Regions from separate parts of the Bacillus sp. P4_E1 genome, predicted to be linked through region 1. Evidence: riboswitches for the same ligand, from Rfam matches in the RefSeq annotation. Region 1 holds a riboswitch; the other holds the start of a gene.
What was found. A riboswitch is a leader RNA that binds a small molecule or an ion and turns the genes downstream of it on or off. The one in region 1 is predicted to bind S-adenosylmethionine.

Region 1 (9,183 bases):
TCGTGGAAAAAATTTTAGAGATTGGGAAATGAGTTTAACATGTAAAAATGGTGAAATTAAAACGATAATGTGGTCCAATATATCAGAACAGTTTCCTGTAACAGGATTTAGTTACTGGGCTGTTGGGGTAGATATTACACATTTAAAAGCGATAGAAGAGCAATTAAAACAACAAACGTCTGAATTAGAATTAATTTTTAAAGCTTTACCAGATTTATGTTTTTTAACAGAAGATGATGGGACAATTATAGATTATAAAGCAGGATCCCCTACAAAATTTTACGTACCTGCAGAAGCTTTTATGGGAAAAAAGTTTTACGAAATATTACCGTCTCCAGTAGCACAGCAATTTCAAGAAGCAATTCGCCAATTGAAAGAAGAAGGAAAGAATGTAATTGTAGAATATATTCTGACAATTAATGGAAGTATCGATTTCTTTGAAGCTAGATGTTTACCATTATTACAAGATAAAATTATGATCATTGTACGCGATATCACAGAGCGGAAAAAGGCAGAAGAATTGCTAAATAAATCAGATACACTTGCGGCAATTGGTCAATTAGCAGCCGGTGTAGCTCATGAAGTGAGAAACCCATTAACTGTAATTAAAGGATTTATACAGTTATTCCAAATTAATAAAGAAGATCAAGAAAAATATTTTGATCTTATGCTTTCCGAAATAGAAAGAATAGAAGCAATCCTCCAAGAGTTTTTGTCGATTGCTAAAACTGATGAAATAAATACAGAAAAGAAAAATATTTATCAAATTTTTAAAAATGTCGTATCATTAATTAATACAAAAGCAATCATGACAAATATTCAAGTTGAACTATTTACAGATTCCAAAGAGATAATCATTGAATGCTCAGAAAATCAATTGAAACAAGTATTTATTAATATTTTGCAAAATTCAATTGAAGCAATGCTAGATGGCGGGAAAATTTCAATCCATATAAAAGAAATACATAAAAAAGGTGTCATTATTAGTGTAATAGATGAAGGAATAGGAATACCTGAAGAAAGAATTAAAAGATTAGGTGAACCTTTCTATAGTACGAAAGAAAAAGGTACCGGTATTGGATTGATGTTAAGTTATAAAATAATTGAAGGTCATCAAGGAACAATAAGTATAATGAGTGAGGTTGGCGTCGGGACAACTGTAACTATTTACTTGCCGAAAATTCAGAGTAAACAATCTCTATCAAATTGTGATGATAAATGTATATCGATACGTTCTAATATTAACTCTTAAATAAATGATTAAATACCCAATGAAAAAAGCTAAACTTTTTTCATTGGGTATTTTTATATTTAATTTAGTAAACTTTACCTTTTCTTAACCTTTGTTTTAATTTCTATTAAGTTTTTATCAGTATATTAATATTTGTACAAAGTACTGTATAGAAAATGTGCACTACTTTTAATATATAGATTCAATTATTATTAGAAATACTGTAAGGAGGAGATTATGACAAGGTGAAAAAGCAAGTGAAAAAAAGTGGTAGAGCAATACCGATGCGGTTAAATATTTTATTTCTATGTGTATTTTTATTATTTTCTGCAATGATTATACAGTTAGGTAAAGTGCAAATTTTCGATGGAGAGACTTATAAAAATGAAGTAGAAAAGAGAGAAAATGCAACTGTGAGCCTATCTGTCCCACGTGGGAAAATATTTGATCGAGAAGGGAATCCAGTTGTTGATAATACATCTTTACGCACGATCACGTACACAAAGATGAAAGGTGTAAAATCAGAAGATATATTAAAAACTGCAAGACAACTTGTAGACATAATTGAAATGCCGCAAGAAGATATAGATAAGTTAAATGAGACAGATAAGAAAGATTTTTGGATGCAATTAAATCCGCAACTGGCTGAAAATCTAGTATCGAAAAAAGAAATAGATACATTTAGAGAAAAGGATATTAGCGGCAAGAAGCTAGATAAAAAAATAGAAGAGTTAAAAAGAAAACGGGTTACAGATAAAAATCTTCAGGAATTAACAGAGAAAGATATAAAAGTGTTAGCTATTAAAAGTAAGATGACTTCTGGTTATCAAATGGCTCCTCAAATTATTAAAAAAGATGTTAGTGAAAAGGAATTTACTTTAATTAGTGAAGGTTTAGCGAATCTCCCAGGTGTAGACGTATCGGTGGATTGGGAGAGAGTGTATGTAAATGATGGGTTATTCCGATCTGTTCTTGGAAATGTTTCTAATTCCGATGAAGGATTACCAAGTGAACGATTAGATTACTACTTGGTACGTGATTATAGCCGAAATGATAGGGTTGGAAAAAGTTATATCGAGCAGCAATATGAAGATGTACTTCATGGTACAAAAAAAGAAGTAAGAAGCGTTGCAGATAAACAAGGTAATACAATTAGAACGGAAACCGTTTCTGAGGGAAAGAGCGGTAAGAATTTAACTTTAACAATAGATATGGAATTACAGAAAAAAGTAGAAGAGAGCATAGAAAAAATATTAAAGGCCTATAAAGGTTCAGAATCGATGTTGGACCGTGCCTTCGTTGTAATGATAAATCCGAAAAATGGTCAAGTATTATCAATGGCAGGGAAAAAATTAGTAGAAAAAGATGGGAAAACAGAAGTTGAAGATTATGCTTTAGGTACGATGACAAGTTCATATGAGCTTGGATCAACAGTTAAAGGTGCGACAATATTGACTGGTTTCGAAACGAAAGCTATAACACCAGGTACTTACTTTTATGATGCGCCTATGAAGTTTAAAGGAACTAAGGAGAAAAAGTCTTGGAAAGATTTCGGGAATATTGATGAGCTAAGAGCTTTACAAGTTTCTTCTAACGTTTATATGTTTAATACAGCATTAAAAATTGCAGGTGTAGATTATGTGAAAAATAGTTCATTAAATATTAAACAGGAGTACTTTGATAAAATGAGGTATTATTTCAGGCAATTTGGATTAGGTGTTCCAACGGGTATTGATTTACCGAATGAAACAGCTGGACAAATTGGTAAAAAAGATAATCAACCTGGTTTTTTGCTAGACTACTCAATTGGCCAGTATGACACCTATACGCCACTTCAGCTTGTACAGTATATTTCAACAATCGCAAACGGTGGATATCGAATGAAGCCACAAATTGTTCAAGAGGTAAGAGAGCAAACGTCGCAAAAAGATGAGATTGGTAAAGTGGAGCATGCAGTAGAACCAATCGTTTTAAATAAGATAGATATGAAAGAGGAATATATAAATCAAGTAAAAGAAGGATTTAGAAGGGTATTCCAAGAAGGTGATGGAACAGGAGTAAGGGCGTTCCAAAAAGCATCTTATAAGCCAGCAGGTAAAACAGGGACAGCACAGACAGTATACGGTGGAGAAAGTGATATTGGAAGAAATGAAAAAGGTGAGCGAAGAGAATGTTATAATTTAACGTTGGCAGGATATGCGCCGTATGATAATCCTGAAGTAGCATTCTCTGTAGTTGTGCCGTGGGTTATTAATGATAAATCTGGTATTAACTCTGATATTGGAAAAGAAGTTTTAGATGCTTATTTTGAATTAAAAAATAAGCGATTAACTGGCGAAGCACCAAAAACAGATGACTCTAAAGAGAATTAAAATATACGAAACGTCTCTAGCAATTATATGAACTAGAGACGTTTTTTACATACGAATAGATTAGAAATGAGGTACATATGAAGCAATTGATTCTAAAAGATCGGAGAAAAATATGTAGCTATATTTTAATTATAATAGGAATTATTTTTATTAATAAGTCATTTTTATTTTGTATGGTAGAAGGAATTTCGATGCAACCTACTTTGAATGAGAATAATCGCATACTTGTTAATAAGGCTAGCATCTATTTTTCTTCTTTTCATCATGGTGATGTTGTAATAATAAAAAAAGACTCGCCTACATACTACGTGAAACGAATTATTGGATTACCGGGGAATAACATACAATTAAGAGACGATGAGGTATATATTAACGGTAAAAAGCGTGATGAGTCGTATATACAGTTAGATATGTCACAAGTATCAAATCGTTTTTCAAACTCTAGAGAAATGAAAGTTCCCACGCATAAATTATTTGTGTTAGGTGATAATCGAAATCATAGTAAAGATAGTAGGAATACGCTTGGACTAATTGATGAGTCAAATATAATAGGTAAAGTGAAAATGGTATATTATCCATTTGATCAAATAAAATAATTCTATTAGATATGCACGTTTTATAAAATAAATCATATATTGATAGCATAGGACAAGCAGAAAAGCTTATCCTAACCTCACAGAACACTCCTTATCACAGTTAGGCATCTACATTTTATGTAGATGCCTTTTTCAATGTCTGATAATTATTTATCAACCTAAAGTAGTAAGTATATTGGGACTATTAAGGGAAGATTGCTTGTAATAATAACAGTACGATTAATAAGAACATTGAATTGTAAGGAGTGAGAAATAAGTGATGAATATTTTAATAGTTAATTTCCCTGCAGAGGGACATGTAAATCCTACATTAAGTTTAGTAAAGGCCTTTACTGAAAGAGGTGATAACGTACACTATATTACAACGGAAAGCTTTAAGGAAAGGCTTGAAGTTTTGGGAGCCATTGTACATACTCATCCGGATTTATTAAAGGAGATTTCTATTGATAATGAAACTTCATATGGATTAAAATCTTTCTTTCATGTACATGTTCAAACTTCTTTATACATATTAGAAATTACGAAACGATTATGTAAAAGCATTAATTTTGATTTCATAGTTTATGATATATTTGGTGCTGGAGAGTTAGTAAAGGAATATTTACAAGTTCCAGGCATAGTTTCCTCTCCTATATTTTTAATTCCACCAGTATTATTGGAAACCTTGCCTTTTCATCCAAATGCAGAAATACAATTCCAACCCGATGAACTCTCTGAAAAGTTACTGTATCAAATGGAACATGAATTTGGAGTAAAGCCCAAAAATAATCTTCAATTTATGCATAATAAGGGAGATATTAGTCTCGTGTATACAAGTCGTTATTTTCAACCTAATAGCGATTCGTTCGGAGAAAACAATGTTTTTATTGGACCGAGTATTATAAAGCGCAAAACAAATGTAAAGTTTCCACTTGAATTGCTTTCAAAAAAGAAAGTTATTTATATTTCAATGGGAACACTTCTCGAAGGGATCGAACCATTTTTTAATACTTGTATTGATGCTTTTTCAAATTTCGAAGGGATTGTAGTAATGGCGATTGGTGATAGAAATGATATTTCAAAAATTAAGCAAGCGCCAGACAACTTTATTATAACCCCTTACGTACCTCAATCAGAAATATTAAGTGAAGCAGATGTTTTTATTACACATGGTGGAATGAATAGTGTGCACGATGCAATCCATTATAATGTCCCATTTGTGATAATACCGCATGATAAAGATCAACCTATGATAGCGCAAAGATTAACTGAGCTTGAGGCAGCACATAGATTATTGAAAGAGCATGTTAATGTGCAAACTTTAAAAAAGGCGGTAACAGACGTTCTTTCAAATAAAAAGTATAAACATGGCATTCAAAAACTGAATGAAAGTTTTTTAGAGTGTGGTGGTTCCAAAAGAGCCATTGCAGTTATTGATGCTCTTTTAAATAAATAGTTCGGATAATATAAAAGCATAGAGGCTCTACCTGTATGCTTTTATATTATTATCCAGCAAATTGTACAGCAGTATTCGCATGTAAATAAGCAGTATCAAAAACAGGAACAGATAGATCATTTTGGGAAATGAGCAAAGGAATTTCCGTACAGCCAAGTAGAATTCCTTCAGCCCCATTATTAATTAATGAATTGGTAATTTGTATTAGTTTTTCTTTTGATGTTTCTGAAATAATTCCTCTACTTAATTCATTTAATATGACGTGATGGATAAAAGTTCTTTCTTCGTCATTTGGGATGATTGTCTCAATGTTATATTTTGCTAGTCGTGATGTATAAAAATCTTCTTCCATTGTTTGTTTCGTTCCTAATAATCCGATCCGTTTTATATTCTGTTCTACCATTTCTTTAGCACTTACATCACCGATATGAAGAAGTGGGATTGATATTGCTTGTTCTACTTCCTCAGCAAATAGATGTACAGTATTAGAACACATTAGTAAACATTCAGCTCCAGAGTGTTCTACTTTTTTTGCTACTGCGACTAATTCATTTTTCACTTCTTCATATTGATGATTTTGTAATAATGTAGTTACTTCACCAAAGTCCATACTATATAAAACAAGCTTCGCATTTTGATCATATTTAGAGAGAGTCAGTGTATTAATGTGTTTATAGTACAACGATGTTGATTCCCAACTTAGTCCGCCAATTAAGCCAATTACTTTCATCATGCATTCCTCCCGTAACAATTTTGAATTTATTATTTCATAATTCCGATAAGAATACAATGATTTAAGTGAACTATTTATCGAAAAATAAAAATAGTAAGAAAAGTATTGAAATTATTTATTGTTAGTGCCATAATACAGATTACAAATACATACTTATCCAGAGAGGTAGAGGGAACGGCCCTTTGAAGCCTCAGCAACCCCTATGTAATTACATAGGAAGGTGCTAATTCCGCAGAGGACACTATGTGTCTTTTGAAAGATAAGGGGATTCTTGTACGTGAAAGAAAATGACCTCTTATTTAAGAGGTCATTTTTTGTTGTATAGAAAGGAAGTGTCGATGCATAATTCATTTTCAAAATAAATATAGAGTATTAAAAGTTGAATAATACGAGAGGGGAATTGTAATGAACAAATTAACGACAAAGCTAGTAGTAGCTATTGGAATTGGAGCAGCTCTATACGGGGTATTAGGGCTTTGGGGATTTTCTATCGCACCGAATACATTTATTAAACCCGCATTGGCTATTTTAACAGTTTTTGGAGCGTTATTTGGCCCGGTAGCAGGACTTTTAATAGGACTCATCGGTCATACCGTTACAGATACGATCGCTGGTTGGGGTATTTGGTGGGGATGGGTTATTAGTTCAGGTATTATTGGTTTAGCAATGGGACTCATACAAAAAAGAGTTGGTTTTAGTGTAAAACATGGAACGTATAATAACCGTGATATTTCTTATTTTGCAATTGCAGGGTTAATTGGTATTGTCATAGCAATTATATTTGCTGGAGCATTCGATATTATTGTGATGGGAGAACCGTTTGACAAAATAGTTATACAAGTACTAGGCGCAACAATTGCAGACGTTATCGTATTTTTAGTCCTTGGCTTACCAATCACGATCGGTCTAGCGAAATCAAATAAGAAACATACACATTTAAAAATTGAAAAGTAGGGATGAATACATGCAACCAATTATTTCTTTTGAACAATTTACCTTTCAATATAGGCATACCACGCAGCCTACTTTAAAAGATATTACATTTCAAATATATCCTGGGGAAAAGGTACTTATCGCTGGACGAAGTGGTTCAGGTAAGTCAACATTAGCTCATTGTATAAATGGGCTAATTCCATTTTCTTACGAAGGGATAAGTACCGGTAACATTTTAATAGCTGGAAAGGATCCGAGAAAAGGTAGTGTTTTTGAACAGAGTAAACACGTAGGGACAATATTACAAGATCAAGATTCACAATTTATAGGCCTTACTGTCGAAGAGGATGTAGCATTTGCATTAGAAAACGATTGTGTAAATCAAATAGAAATGAAAAAGATTGTTACGGATTCTTTAAAAAAGGTAAGCATGCAGGACTTTCATACACAAAGTCCGCATGAATTATCAGGAGGTCAAAAACAGACAGTCTCTCTTGCAGGTCTGCTAACGACAAATGCCGATATATTATTATTTGATGAACCGTTAGCTAATTTGGATCCTGCATGTAGTTTGAATACAATAGAACTCATTAAAAATATACATGAGAAATATAATAAAACAATTGTAATTATTGAACATCGAATAGAAGAAATTTTAAACCTTGATTTAGATAAAATTATTTTAATAGATGAGGGAGAAGTTATTGCCGTTGGTTCACCGGATAGTATTTTAAATTCTAATATATTACCAAATATCGGACTAAGAGAACCTATTTATATAGAGGCGCTAAAGAAATTAAATTTTGATAGTAATAATGTTAGGGTATTTCCAATTGAAAATCTTCGTAATGCAGGCGTTCATATCCTATTAAAGAACTGGATGCATAAGCAAGTTTCATCAAAAAACAAATATATTAAAAAAGCTTTATGCAAGATAGAAAATTTATCATTTACGTACAATAACAAACATACAGCCTTAGAAGATATCAACCTTTCAATAGGAGAGGGAGAAATAGTAGCGTTATTGGGTCATAATGGAGCAGGGAAATCGACATTAGCTCATACTCTTATAGGAATAAATAAAACAAAGAATGGGAGAATAACATTCGATGGAGAAAATATAAATTGTTGGTCTATTCGTAAACGCGGGGAAGTTATTTCTTACGTTATGCAAAACCCAAATCAAATGATTACACAGCCTACTGTTTTAGAAGAGGTTTCATATTCATTAAAATTAAAAAAGGTTTCTAAAGATGAGATTGAGACAAGAGTCGAAAATTCTTTAAAAATTTGTGGATTATATCCATTTCGTAACTGGCCAATTCAGGCATTAAGCTATGGACAAAAAAAGAGGCTTACTATTGCATCTGTACTTATAACAAACCCAAAACTTATTGTATTAGATGAGCCAACAGCTGGACAAGATTATTACCATTACAAACAGTTTATGTCGTTTATTAGAAAACTGGCTGAAAGGGGCATATCCTTTATTATTATCACACACGATATGAATCTTGCTTTAGAATATGCAGATCGAGCGGTAGTTCTGCATGAAGGAAAAATTATTGCGGACAATACTGTATCTGCTGTTTTAGGGGATCAAGGAACGTTACAAAGAGCTAATCTACGGGAGATTTCATTAATAAAACTAGCTAAATTAAGCGGGATTCCAACTCCAGAAACATTTGTGAAACTTTATATTGAAGCTAATAGGAGGGAGGAATATGCATAATACGTATTTTTATCGTATGGATGGTGCAATTAAATTATCTTTATTTATATTTTGTATGACACTTACTTTTTTATTTTTTGATTTTCGTATATTGCTAATTTTATTTATTGTTGGATGTATCGGCCTCTTAATTGCAAAAATTCAATTGCGT
Region 2 (9,183 bases), on a different contig from region 1:
TGGTAAGACGATAACATCTGGTCTTTCTTTCATCGCTTCACTTATTTTTTTTTTAGCGTTCTCAATATTTTTTTCTACATCTCCAAAGACAATATCCATTTGAATACATGCGACTTTCATTTTTTCAGCCCCATTCTCATTTTTTTCTTTACAAAATACTGGAAAGATTATATCATTTGTCACTAGAATTGTAACAACTTTCAAAAGAGGTGGAAAGTATGAAATTATTTCAACCTTCTGAGATAGTAACATCATTGCCAACACAATTTTTCGCTTCACTTGTTGCAAAAGTTAACAAATTCGTTGCAGCTGGTCACGATGTTATTAATCTAGGTCAAGGTAATCCAGATCAACCAACACCGCAGCATATCGTTAAAGCTTTACAAGATGCTGCTGAAAAGACCATTCATCATAAATATCCGCCATTTCGCGGACACGAAAGCTTAAAAGAAGCCGTGGCAACATTCTATCAACGTGAATATGATGTAGTAGTAAATCCAAAAACTGAAGTTGCTATTTTGTTTGGCGGAAAGGCTGGATTAGTAGAATTACCAGTTTGTTTTACAAACCCTGGTGATACTATTCTCGTTCCAGATCCAGGCTATCCAGATTATTTATCAGGAGTTGCTTTAGCAAAAGCACAATTTGAAACAATGCCGCTTATTGCAGAAAATAATTTTTTACCGGATTATACAAAAATTGATGACTCTGTTGCGGAGCGAGCAAAGTTAATGTTTTTAAACTATCCAAATAACCCTACCGGTGCTACTGCATCAAAAGATTTTTTTGATGCAACCATTCATTTTGCTAATAAACATAATATATTAGTTGTTCACGATTTTGCTTACGGTGCTATCGGATTCGATGGTCAAAAGCCTGTTAGTTTCTTGCAAGCAGACGGAGCTAAAGATACAGGTATTGAGATTTACACTTTATCGAAAACTTTCAATATGGCTGGATGGCGTATTGCTTTTGCAGTAGGAAATGAAAGTGTCATCGAAACTATTAACCTATTGCAAGATCATATGTATGTTAGTATTTTTGGTGCAGTTCAAGATGCTGCCCGCGAAGCACTATTAGGCTCGCAGTCTTGTGTGGTAGATCTTGTTAATAGTTATGAATCTCGGAGAAATGCTCTTATTTCAGCTTGTCACTCAATTGGTTGGAAAGTAAACATTCCAACAGGATCATTCTTTGCATGGCTTCCTGTTCCAAAAGGATATACATCTGAGCAATTTTCTGACATTTTACTAGAAAAAGCACACGTTGCAGTTGCTCCTGGTGTTGGATTTGGTGAGCACGGCGAAGGGTATGTCCGTGTTGGTCTCTTGCATACGGAAGATAGATTACGAGAAGCAATTAATCGAATTGATAAATTAAATTTTTTCAAAAAGTCATTGACAACATAAAAAATATCTGACAAAATTCAGTTATCTTAAAAATTTAAACATTTCTAAATACTTCTTATCAAGAGCAGGTGGAGGGACGAGCCCGACGAAACCCGGCAACCGATCTACAATTGTAGACACGGTGCTAATTCTCGCAGCATTATGCTGACAGATAAGGAGCTGGTTGTAAAAAAACCTCTCCTTAGCTGAGAGGTTTTTTTATTTAACTAGGAGGGTATAACAATGAGCGGAATTATAGCGACATATTTAATCCACGATGATTCTCACAACTTAGAAAAGAAAGCAGAACAAATTGCAATCGGTTTAACAATTGGTTCATGGACTCATTTACCACACTTATTACAAGAACAATTAAAACAACATAAAGGCAATGTCATTCATATTGAAGCGTTAGACGAACAAGAACATATTAACTCTTACCTTGGCAAAAAAGTATCACGTGGACTCATTAAAATTCATTATCCATCGCTGAACTTTAGCCCTGACTTACCAGCCATTTTGACAACAACATTTGGAAAACTTTCGTTAGATGGAGAAATTAAACTAATTGATTTAACATTCTCAGACGAATTAAAGAAACAGTTCCCTGGACCAAAATTTGGAATTGAAGGCATCCGAAACCTTTTACAAGTTCAAGATCGACCTCTTCTAATGAGTATTTTCAAAGGGATGATAGGACGGAATATTGGATATTTAAAAACTCAACTACGCGATCAGGCAATTGGAGGCGTAGATATTGTAAAAGATGATGAAATTTTATTCGAAAACTCATTAACACCACTTATAAAAAGAATTGAATCTGGTAAAGAAGTTTTACAATCTGTATACGAAACTTACGGGCATAAAACTTTATACGCAGTAAATTTAACAGGTCGAACTTATGATTTAAAAGAAAACGCGAAACGTGCGGTGGTAGCTGGAGCAGACATTCTTTTATTTAATGTATTTTCTTATGGATTAGATGTACTGCAAGCACTTGTAGAAGACGATGAAATCCCAATTCCTATTATGGCACACCCTGCTGTAAGTGGCGCATATTCATCATCGAAACTATACGGTTTCTCTTCTCCATTACTACTTGGAAAATTACTACGTTACGCTGGTGCTGATTTCTCTTTATTCCCATCACCATACGGCAACGTTGCATTAGAAAAAGAGGAAGCTCTTCTCATTACAGCAGCATTAACTGAGGAAGACCACTATTTCAAGAAAAGTTTTTCTGTTCCATCTGCTGGAATTCATCCTGGTTTCGTTCCCTTTATTTTACGAGATTTTGGTAAGGATGTTGTTATTAATGCCGGCGGTGGGATTCATGGGCATCCAAATGGAGCTCAAGGTGGTGGCAAAGCTTTCCGTGCTGCAATTGAAGCTACTTTACAAGGTAAACCACTCCATGAAGTGGATGAAATAAATTTGCATAGCGCACTACAAATATGGGGAAATCCTTCTCATGAGGTGAAATTATGAGTATTCAAGTATTTTGTGATTTCGATGGTACGATTACAAATAACGATAATATCATGTCCATTATGGAAAAATTCGCACCACCAGAAGCAGAGGAAATAAAGCAAAAAATTTTATCGCAAGAACTTTCTATTCAAGAAGGTGTTTCTCAATTATTTCGATTAATACCTATTAATCTACACGATGATATTATTCAGTTTTTACAAGAAACTGCTGAAATCCGTACAGGTTTTCATGAATTCATACAATTCATTAATGAAAATAACATTTCCTTTTACGTTATATCAGGTGGAATGGATTTCTTCGTCTATCCACTCTTACAAGAAATAATCCCTAAAGAACAAATTTATTGTAATGCAACTGACTTTTCAGGAGAATTTGTTGAAGTGAAATGGCCGCACCCTTGTGACGAGCAATGTCAGCATAGTTGTGGTCTCTGTAAATCATCATTAATTCGTAAACTAAGCTCTAAAGATGATTTTCATATTGTGATTGGAGATTCTATTACTGATTTACAAGCAACAAAACAAGCAGATAAAGTATTCGCCCGTGACTTCCTTATTACAAAGTGTGAAGAAAATCGTATTGCTTATACACCGTTTGAAACATTTCACGATGTTCTAGCTGAACTAAAACATTTGTTGGAGGTGAAATTATGAAACAACTTTTTCGTCAATGGTATGACTTAAGTGAAATTAAAAAAGAATTAACAACTCGGAATTGGTTTCCAGCAACGAGTGGAAATATTTCTATAAAAGTCAGTCATGATCCCCTTACTTTTCTTATTACAGCAAGTGGCAAAGATAAAACAAAAACCACTCCAGATGATTTTTTATTAGTAAATCATCAAGGAATTCCCGTTTTAGAAACTGAGTTACGCCCTTCGGCAGAAACAATATTGCATACACATATTTATAACAATACGAACGCCGGGTGCGTACTTCATGTTCATACAACTGATAACAATGTCATCACAAATTTGTATAGTGATGCAGTCACCCTTCAAAATCAAGAGATTATTAAAGCTCTTGATATTTGGGAAGAAGGTGCAACGATTAACATTCCTATTATCGAAAATGATGCTCATATCCCGACGCTTGGAGAGAAATTCCGAAAGCATATACAAGGAGATTCAGGAGCAGTATTAATTCGAAACCATGGCATTACCGTATGGGGCCGTGATAGCTTTGATGCAAAAAAAAGATTAGAAGCTTATGAGTTTTTATTCCAATTTCATATAAAATTATTATCAATTCAAGGAGGCGTTTCTAATGGCGCAAATTCGTATTCATGAGGAAAATACTCGTATTGAAAATGAAGTAGAAGTATCAAACTTTCTACAAGGAGAAGATGTTTTATATGAGAAATGGAATATTTCTAAACTTCCTACTCATTTAAAAGAAAATTACTCCTTAACAGATGAAAACAAAGCTGAAATATTAACGTTGTTTTCAAAAGAAATTGCTGATGTTTCAGAGCGCAGGGGTTATAAAGCATATGATGTGATTTCACTTTCAAATAGCACACCTAACCTTGACGAGTTATTAATTAATTTCCAAAAAGAACACCATCATACTGACGATGAAGTTCGCTTTATTGTCAGCGGTCATGGCATCTTCGCTATTGAAGGAAAAGATGGTCGATTCTTTGACGTTGAACTCGAGCCTGGTGATCTTATATCTGTGCCTGAAAATGCAAGACACTATTTCACCTTACAAGATGATCGCCAAGTTGTAGCTATTCGTATTTTTGTTACAACAGAAGGTTGGGTTCCAATTTATTAAGGTAGCTAGTTGAATAAAAGAACTTGGAACCCCTTTTCCAACCTTTTATTCACTCTACATATATACATCCTCCTATGGAACAGGCTTATTTCATAACATTGAAGTAAGCCTGATTTTTTATTTACTAAAATGATTTGTCCCTTTCGCTTGTTCAAATCAAATATCTCGAATCATAATTCCACTTTATCAAGTACATTCCGGAATATTTTTTGAACATTTATTGAACTTTTTTTGAATTTTTTCTGAAAATTCTGTTTTGTGTATGATATACTACAACTAATAAGAAGGAAATGAATATTGCAAACAGAGGGGGATAATCATGAGTTTACTTATCGCACTTATACTAGGAGTTACATGCGGAGCTATTCCTGTCATTTTAGGAGCTATTATGGAAGAATTAGAAGTTGGTGTTTTAGGTTTTGCTGCATCATGTGTAAGCGCTTTATTTTTTGGTTTATATGGTGCTATTCCTGTTTCTATTCTGTGCGCATTTTATATACTACGCCATGCTCGCGCAAAACAGCTCGGCCCTAATCACATTGCCCAAGTTATTCCATTCCCAATTGAACGATGCCGCCGCGCTTCCAGCCTATAAAGTGAAACTTTAATCAGTGGGAGTTTTACTGCACACAAATAGCGGGATAAATTATCCAACTTAAATATTATGCCTGCCTAAATAAATAAAAAGTCCTCATTTGAGGACTTTTTATTTATTTTCTTCTAGAAATTGAAACAATTCTTGCAAATGAAGTGCATCTTCACTGTAGCTAACGGATACATGACATGTCCCTTCAATCTCAGCATGCATATAAAGGACAATTCCATCCCGATCATATTTCAATGCCAAATAAAACTCCATTTCCTCTAACATCTTTTTCGAGCTTCGGATAACATAATGTCCTTTCTCATCTCTTCCATATTCAAAATCTGGTCCAAAATCGTATTTTTGTTTAAAAGCTTCTTTTTGCTTATCATTAATCTGTACACAAGTTGCTCGCTGCACAGCATCAATCATCTCGTCAAACTTTTGGAGATCCATTCCATTTACCCCCTTATATACTTTTTGTATAATACTTGTGTTCCGCTATTCTCTTTTCCATCTGCGATTAGCTCTTCATACAATTCCTTCGCTAGGGTTAAACCCGGTACTGGTAATTGTAATTTTTCAGCTTCATCTAAAGCAATCTTCATATCTTTCATAAAATGCTTTACATAAAAGCCAGGTTCAAAATCTCCTTTTAACATTCGAGGAGCTAAATTACTTAATGACCAGCTACCTGCTGCTCCTGTCGAAATACTCTCTAATACTTTATCTGCATTAAGTCCAGCCTTTTTCGCATATGCTACCGCTTCACATACTCCTATCATGTTAGAAGCAATTGCTATTTGATTGCACATTTTTGTATGTTGTCCACTCCCAGCAGGGCCTTGCAACTGAATATTTGTTCCTAGTTTTTCAAATAGAGGTAAGCAAATATCATATATTCTGTTCTCTCCACCGACCATAATTGCTAGTCTTGCTTCTTTAGCCCCAATGTCCCCGCCAGATACTGGTGCATCTAATGTATATATATTCTTGCTTTTCGCAACTTCATTAATACGTTTTGCCAATGTTGGTGTAGATGTTGTAAAGTCAATTGCTATCGTACCTTCATTTGCATGTTCTAAAATTCCATCAATCCCAAAGTACACTTCTTCTACATCATGAGGATAACCAACCATCGTCATAACAACATCAACTTGCTTTACTAACGCTTTCGGTGTATCACACCAAGTCGCACCCTCTTGCACTAAAGAATCCGCTTTTTCCTTCGTTCTATTATATACATATACTTTATAACCACTTTGCATTAAATGGTTGACCATACTTTTTCCCATTACACCAATACCAATGAAACCTATTGATAAATTTTTATTTTCCATCTTCTCATCCCCTTTGTTCTAATAAATCATTTACCATCTTTCGGAACTCTTTATTAAAATCATCATCCATACTATTTTTCACATTTGAAAATAAAATAACAAAAGTTCCTTTTTCTTTATTAAAATTATTGAAAGTGTTCCAACCAGATAGTACACCATGGTTATGGAAATAATCTGGATATATGTAAAAGCTAAATGCATATTTTCTTTCTTGTGAAGGTGTAAACATCGCTTGTATACTTTGTTCAGAAAGAAGCTTTCCATTTATAATCGCTTCATCTAATTTTTTCATATCCCCTACTGTCGTATACATCTCACCCGATCCATATAACCAGTCCACCCCTAATTTTTGTGCTAGTACAAGCTCTTGATCTTTCTTCACATACCCCTTCGTGAAGTTTTTATCTCCAGGCACCATATTTCCCATACCTGATTCATGCATCTCGGCCTTTGTAAATATATTTTCTTTTACATAGTCTCCTAAAGGCTTTTTCGTTATATTTTCTATAATATAAGCGAGCACCATATAATTATAATCCGTATACTTCCAACCTGTTCCTGGTGGAAACTCTAATTTTTGACTTCCAATCCAAGTTACTAAATTTATACGTGAAGCTACATTAACCTTCCCTTTCCCACTTTCCGGTAAACCAGATGTATGCGTTAATAAGTGATATAACGTGATGTGTTTATCTACTGGAAATGAAGGAATGTATTTATTTACATTATCTTGGATATTTAACTTCCCTTGTTCTTGTAACTGTAGAATGGATGTAGCAACAACTGTTTTCGTAATAGAACCGATACGATATTTTGTTTGAGGCGTATTTTCTATTTTATTTTGAACATCAGCATATCCATATCCTTTATTCAATATAACATGCTCTTTATCTGTCACCAAAACTGTCCCATTAAATTGCTTTCCTACTAAATACTGATCTAACTTTTGAGATATACTAGCATAATCAATTTTTTGCACTTCTTCTATATTATCCTGTACATCTGACTCAATAGCAGGAGTTACCTTTGTTGTTAATACTGCTTGTTCCTTTGGATCGGGATAGAGAAAATAGTATACTCCGCCGCAAACTACAGCAGACAGTGAAGCCATAACCATTATTTTTTTTATCATATTGTTCCTCCGTAATTACTTCATGTGAACTACCCACCACTTAGTCTCTCTTGCGAGCTTACTTGAAGTGGGAGCTTCTCGGTTAAAATGGTCCCCCATATTCTATTATCAAGTAATAAAAAAAAATCGCAACAATTTGTTGCGAAAAATCACATTTTTTCTTTTCTATATATACATACTTGATTTTTCCCATTTTTTTTCGCTTCATATAACGCAATATCCGCTCTTTGCATTAACTCTTCTCTTGTAATCCCTTGCTCATATAACGCAACTCCAAAACTCGCTGTTAATTTCGAAATTCCAGAGAAATGCTTTGTTTCAATGAAAAATCGCAATGATTCCGCAACTTGAAACGCTTCTTTTTCTACCGTATTTGTCACTAATATTATAAATTCCTCTCCTCCCCATCTTGCAAATACATGTTGAGCTTCAACTTTAGATTTCATAAGATCTGCAAGTTGTACTAATGCTAAATCGCCAAAATCATGACCATATGTGTCATTTACTGATTTAAAATTATCTATATCAAACAAAATAAGTGCAACTTTTTCATCATTACGTAATACATTCTCCCACTCTGTCTCCAATATTTGTTGGAATTTCAAGCGATTATATATTTCTGTCAATGAATCTATCATAGCCAATCTTTCTTGCTCTTGATAGATTTCATCTAATTCTGTAATCTCTGTGCATTTTACTATAAATCGCGATAAGTCTTCTGGTAATGGTGTCGCACGTAATAGAAAAGTAAATGCTTCTCCTTCATAATTATACATTTTAATTCTTCTTCCATTTGATAAAGTATCATCCAGCCATGTTATATCGTGAGTCGTCGAATAATATCCGTTCTCTCTAATAAGATGTTCTGCAAACACTAAATGTTGTTCACGATACGTAAATAAATTATCATGTCCGAAGAATTGTAAAAAATTCGTATTACAATCAACAATCTCATCATCTTCTACTATAAATAATAAATCATTTTGAAAATCAAACATCGTTTGAAGCAATTCTTGTTGTAAACTTACTTGTCGCACTAAAGAAAGCTGATATAAACTCTTATTCACTTCCTCTAGTACTACTTGTGGGGTTACTGGTGCTATAACAATATTACGTATTCCTAACAGTAGTAAATCTGCAAACTGATTGTCTATCTGTTGATCCCAAATGATAATGAATGTGCTCTGTGAATTATATATATTCTTTATATATTTTATTTGAGCAAAATCTGTTACATACATAATTACAATATGTGGTCTAGTTCTATGAAACAATATTTCTCCTTCTTCAAAACTATTTGCTATAAACATACATTTTGGATGGACGTTTTCTATCGTTTGTTGATGTGTACATCCATCTTCTATATAAAGGACATTCAACTGAAGATCTTGTAATACATTTTGGAAAACAGTATTCTCTAATAAAAAATGTAGTATGTTCATCACTAGTCTTCACTCACTTCATATATCTT

Region 2: linked by a shared signal. The riboswitch ahead of mtnW (2,3-diketo-5-methylthiopentyl-1-phosphate enolase) and the one ahead of AC1DS7_RS00165 (ECF-type riboflavin transporter substrate-binding protein) in region 1 are both predicted to bind S-adenosylmethionine.

What each region holds. Positions count from the first base shown of each region.
Region 1 is NZ_JBFUIV010000001.1:26,678-35,860, forward strand. Features, by position in the region: gene AC1DS7_RS00140 (PAS domain-containing sensor histidine kinase) at 1-1,252, shown strand, start outside; gene AC1DS7_RS00145 (peptidoglycan D,D-transpeptidase FtsI family protein) at 1,477-3,603, shown strand; gene lepB (signal peptidase I) at 3,681-4,199, shown strand; gene AC1DS7_RS00155 (macrolide family glycosyltransferase) at 4,456-5,634, shown strand; gene AC1DS7_RS00160 (aspartate/glutamate racemase family protein) at 5,684-6,367, opposite strand; SAM riboswitch class I at 6,518-6,633, shown strand; gene AC1DS7_RS00165 (ECF-type riboflavin transporter substrate-binding protein) at 6,773-7,321, shown strand; gene AC1DS7_RS00170 (ABC transporter ATP-binding protein) at 7,332-9,032, shown strand; gene AC1DS7_RS00175 (energy-coupling factor transporter transmembrane component T family protein) at 9,025-9,183, shown strand, end outside.
Region 2 is NZ_JBFUIV010000012.1:12,737-21,919, forward strand. Features, by position in the region: gene AC1DS7_RS17355 (carbon-nitrogen family hydrolase) at 1-204, opposite strand, end outside; gene AC1DS7_RS17360 (aminotransferase class I/II-fold pyridoxal phosphate-dependent enzyme) at 219-1,409, shown strand; SAM riboswitch class I at 1,462-1,567, shown strand; gene mtnW (2,3-diketo-5-methylthiopentyl-1-phosphate enolase) at 1,632-2,876, shown strand; gene AC1DS7_RS17370 (2-hydroxy-3-keto-5-methylthiopentenyl-1-phosphate phosphatase) at 2,873-3,532, shown strand; gene AC1DS7_RS17375 (methylthioribulose 1-phosphate dehydratase) at 3,529-4,167, shown strand; gene AC1DS7_RS17380 (1,2-dihydroxy-3-keto-5-methylthiopentene dioxygenase) at 4,145-4,657, shown strand; gene AC1DS7_RS17385 (hypothetical protein) at 4,977-5,252, shown strand; gene AC1DS7_RS17390 (DUF3909 family protein) at 5,364-5,696, opposite strand; gene AC1DS7_RS17395 (NAD(P)-dependent oxidoreductase) at 5,702-6,580, opposite strand; gene AC1DS7_RS17400 (serine hydrolase domain-containing protein) at 6,585-7,712, opposite strand; gene AC1DS7_RS17405 (GGDEF domain-containing protein) at 7,862-9,154, opposite strand.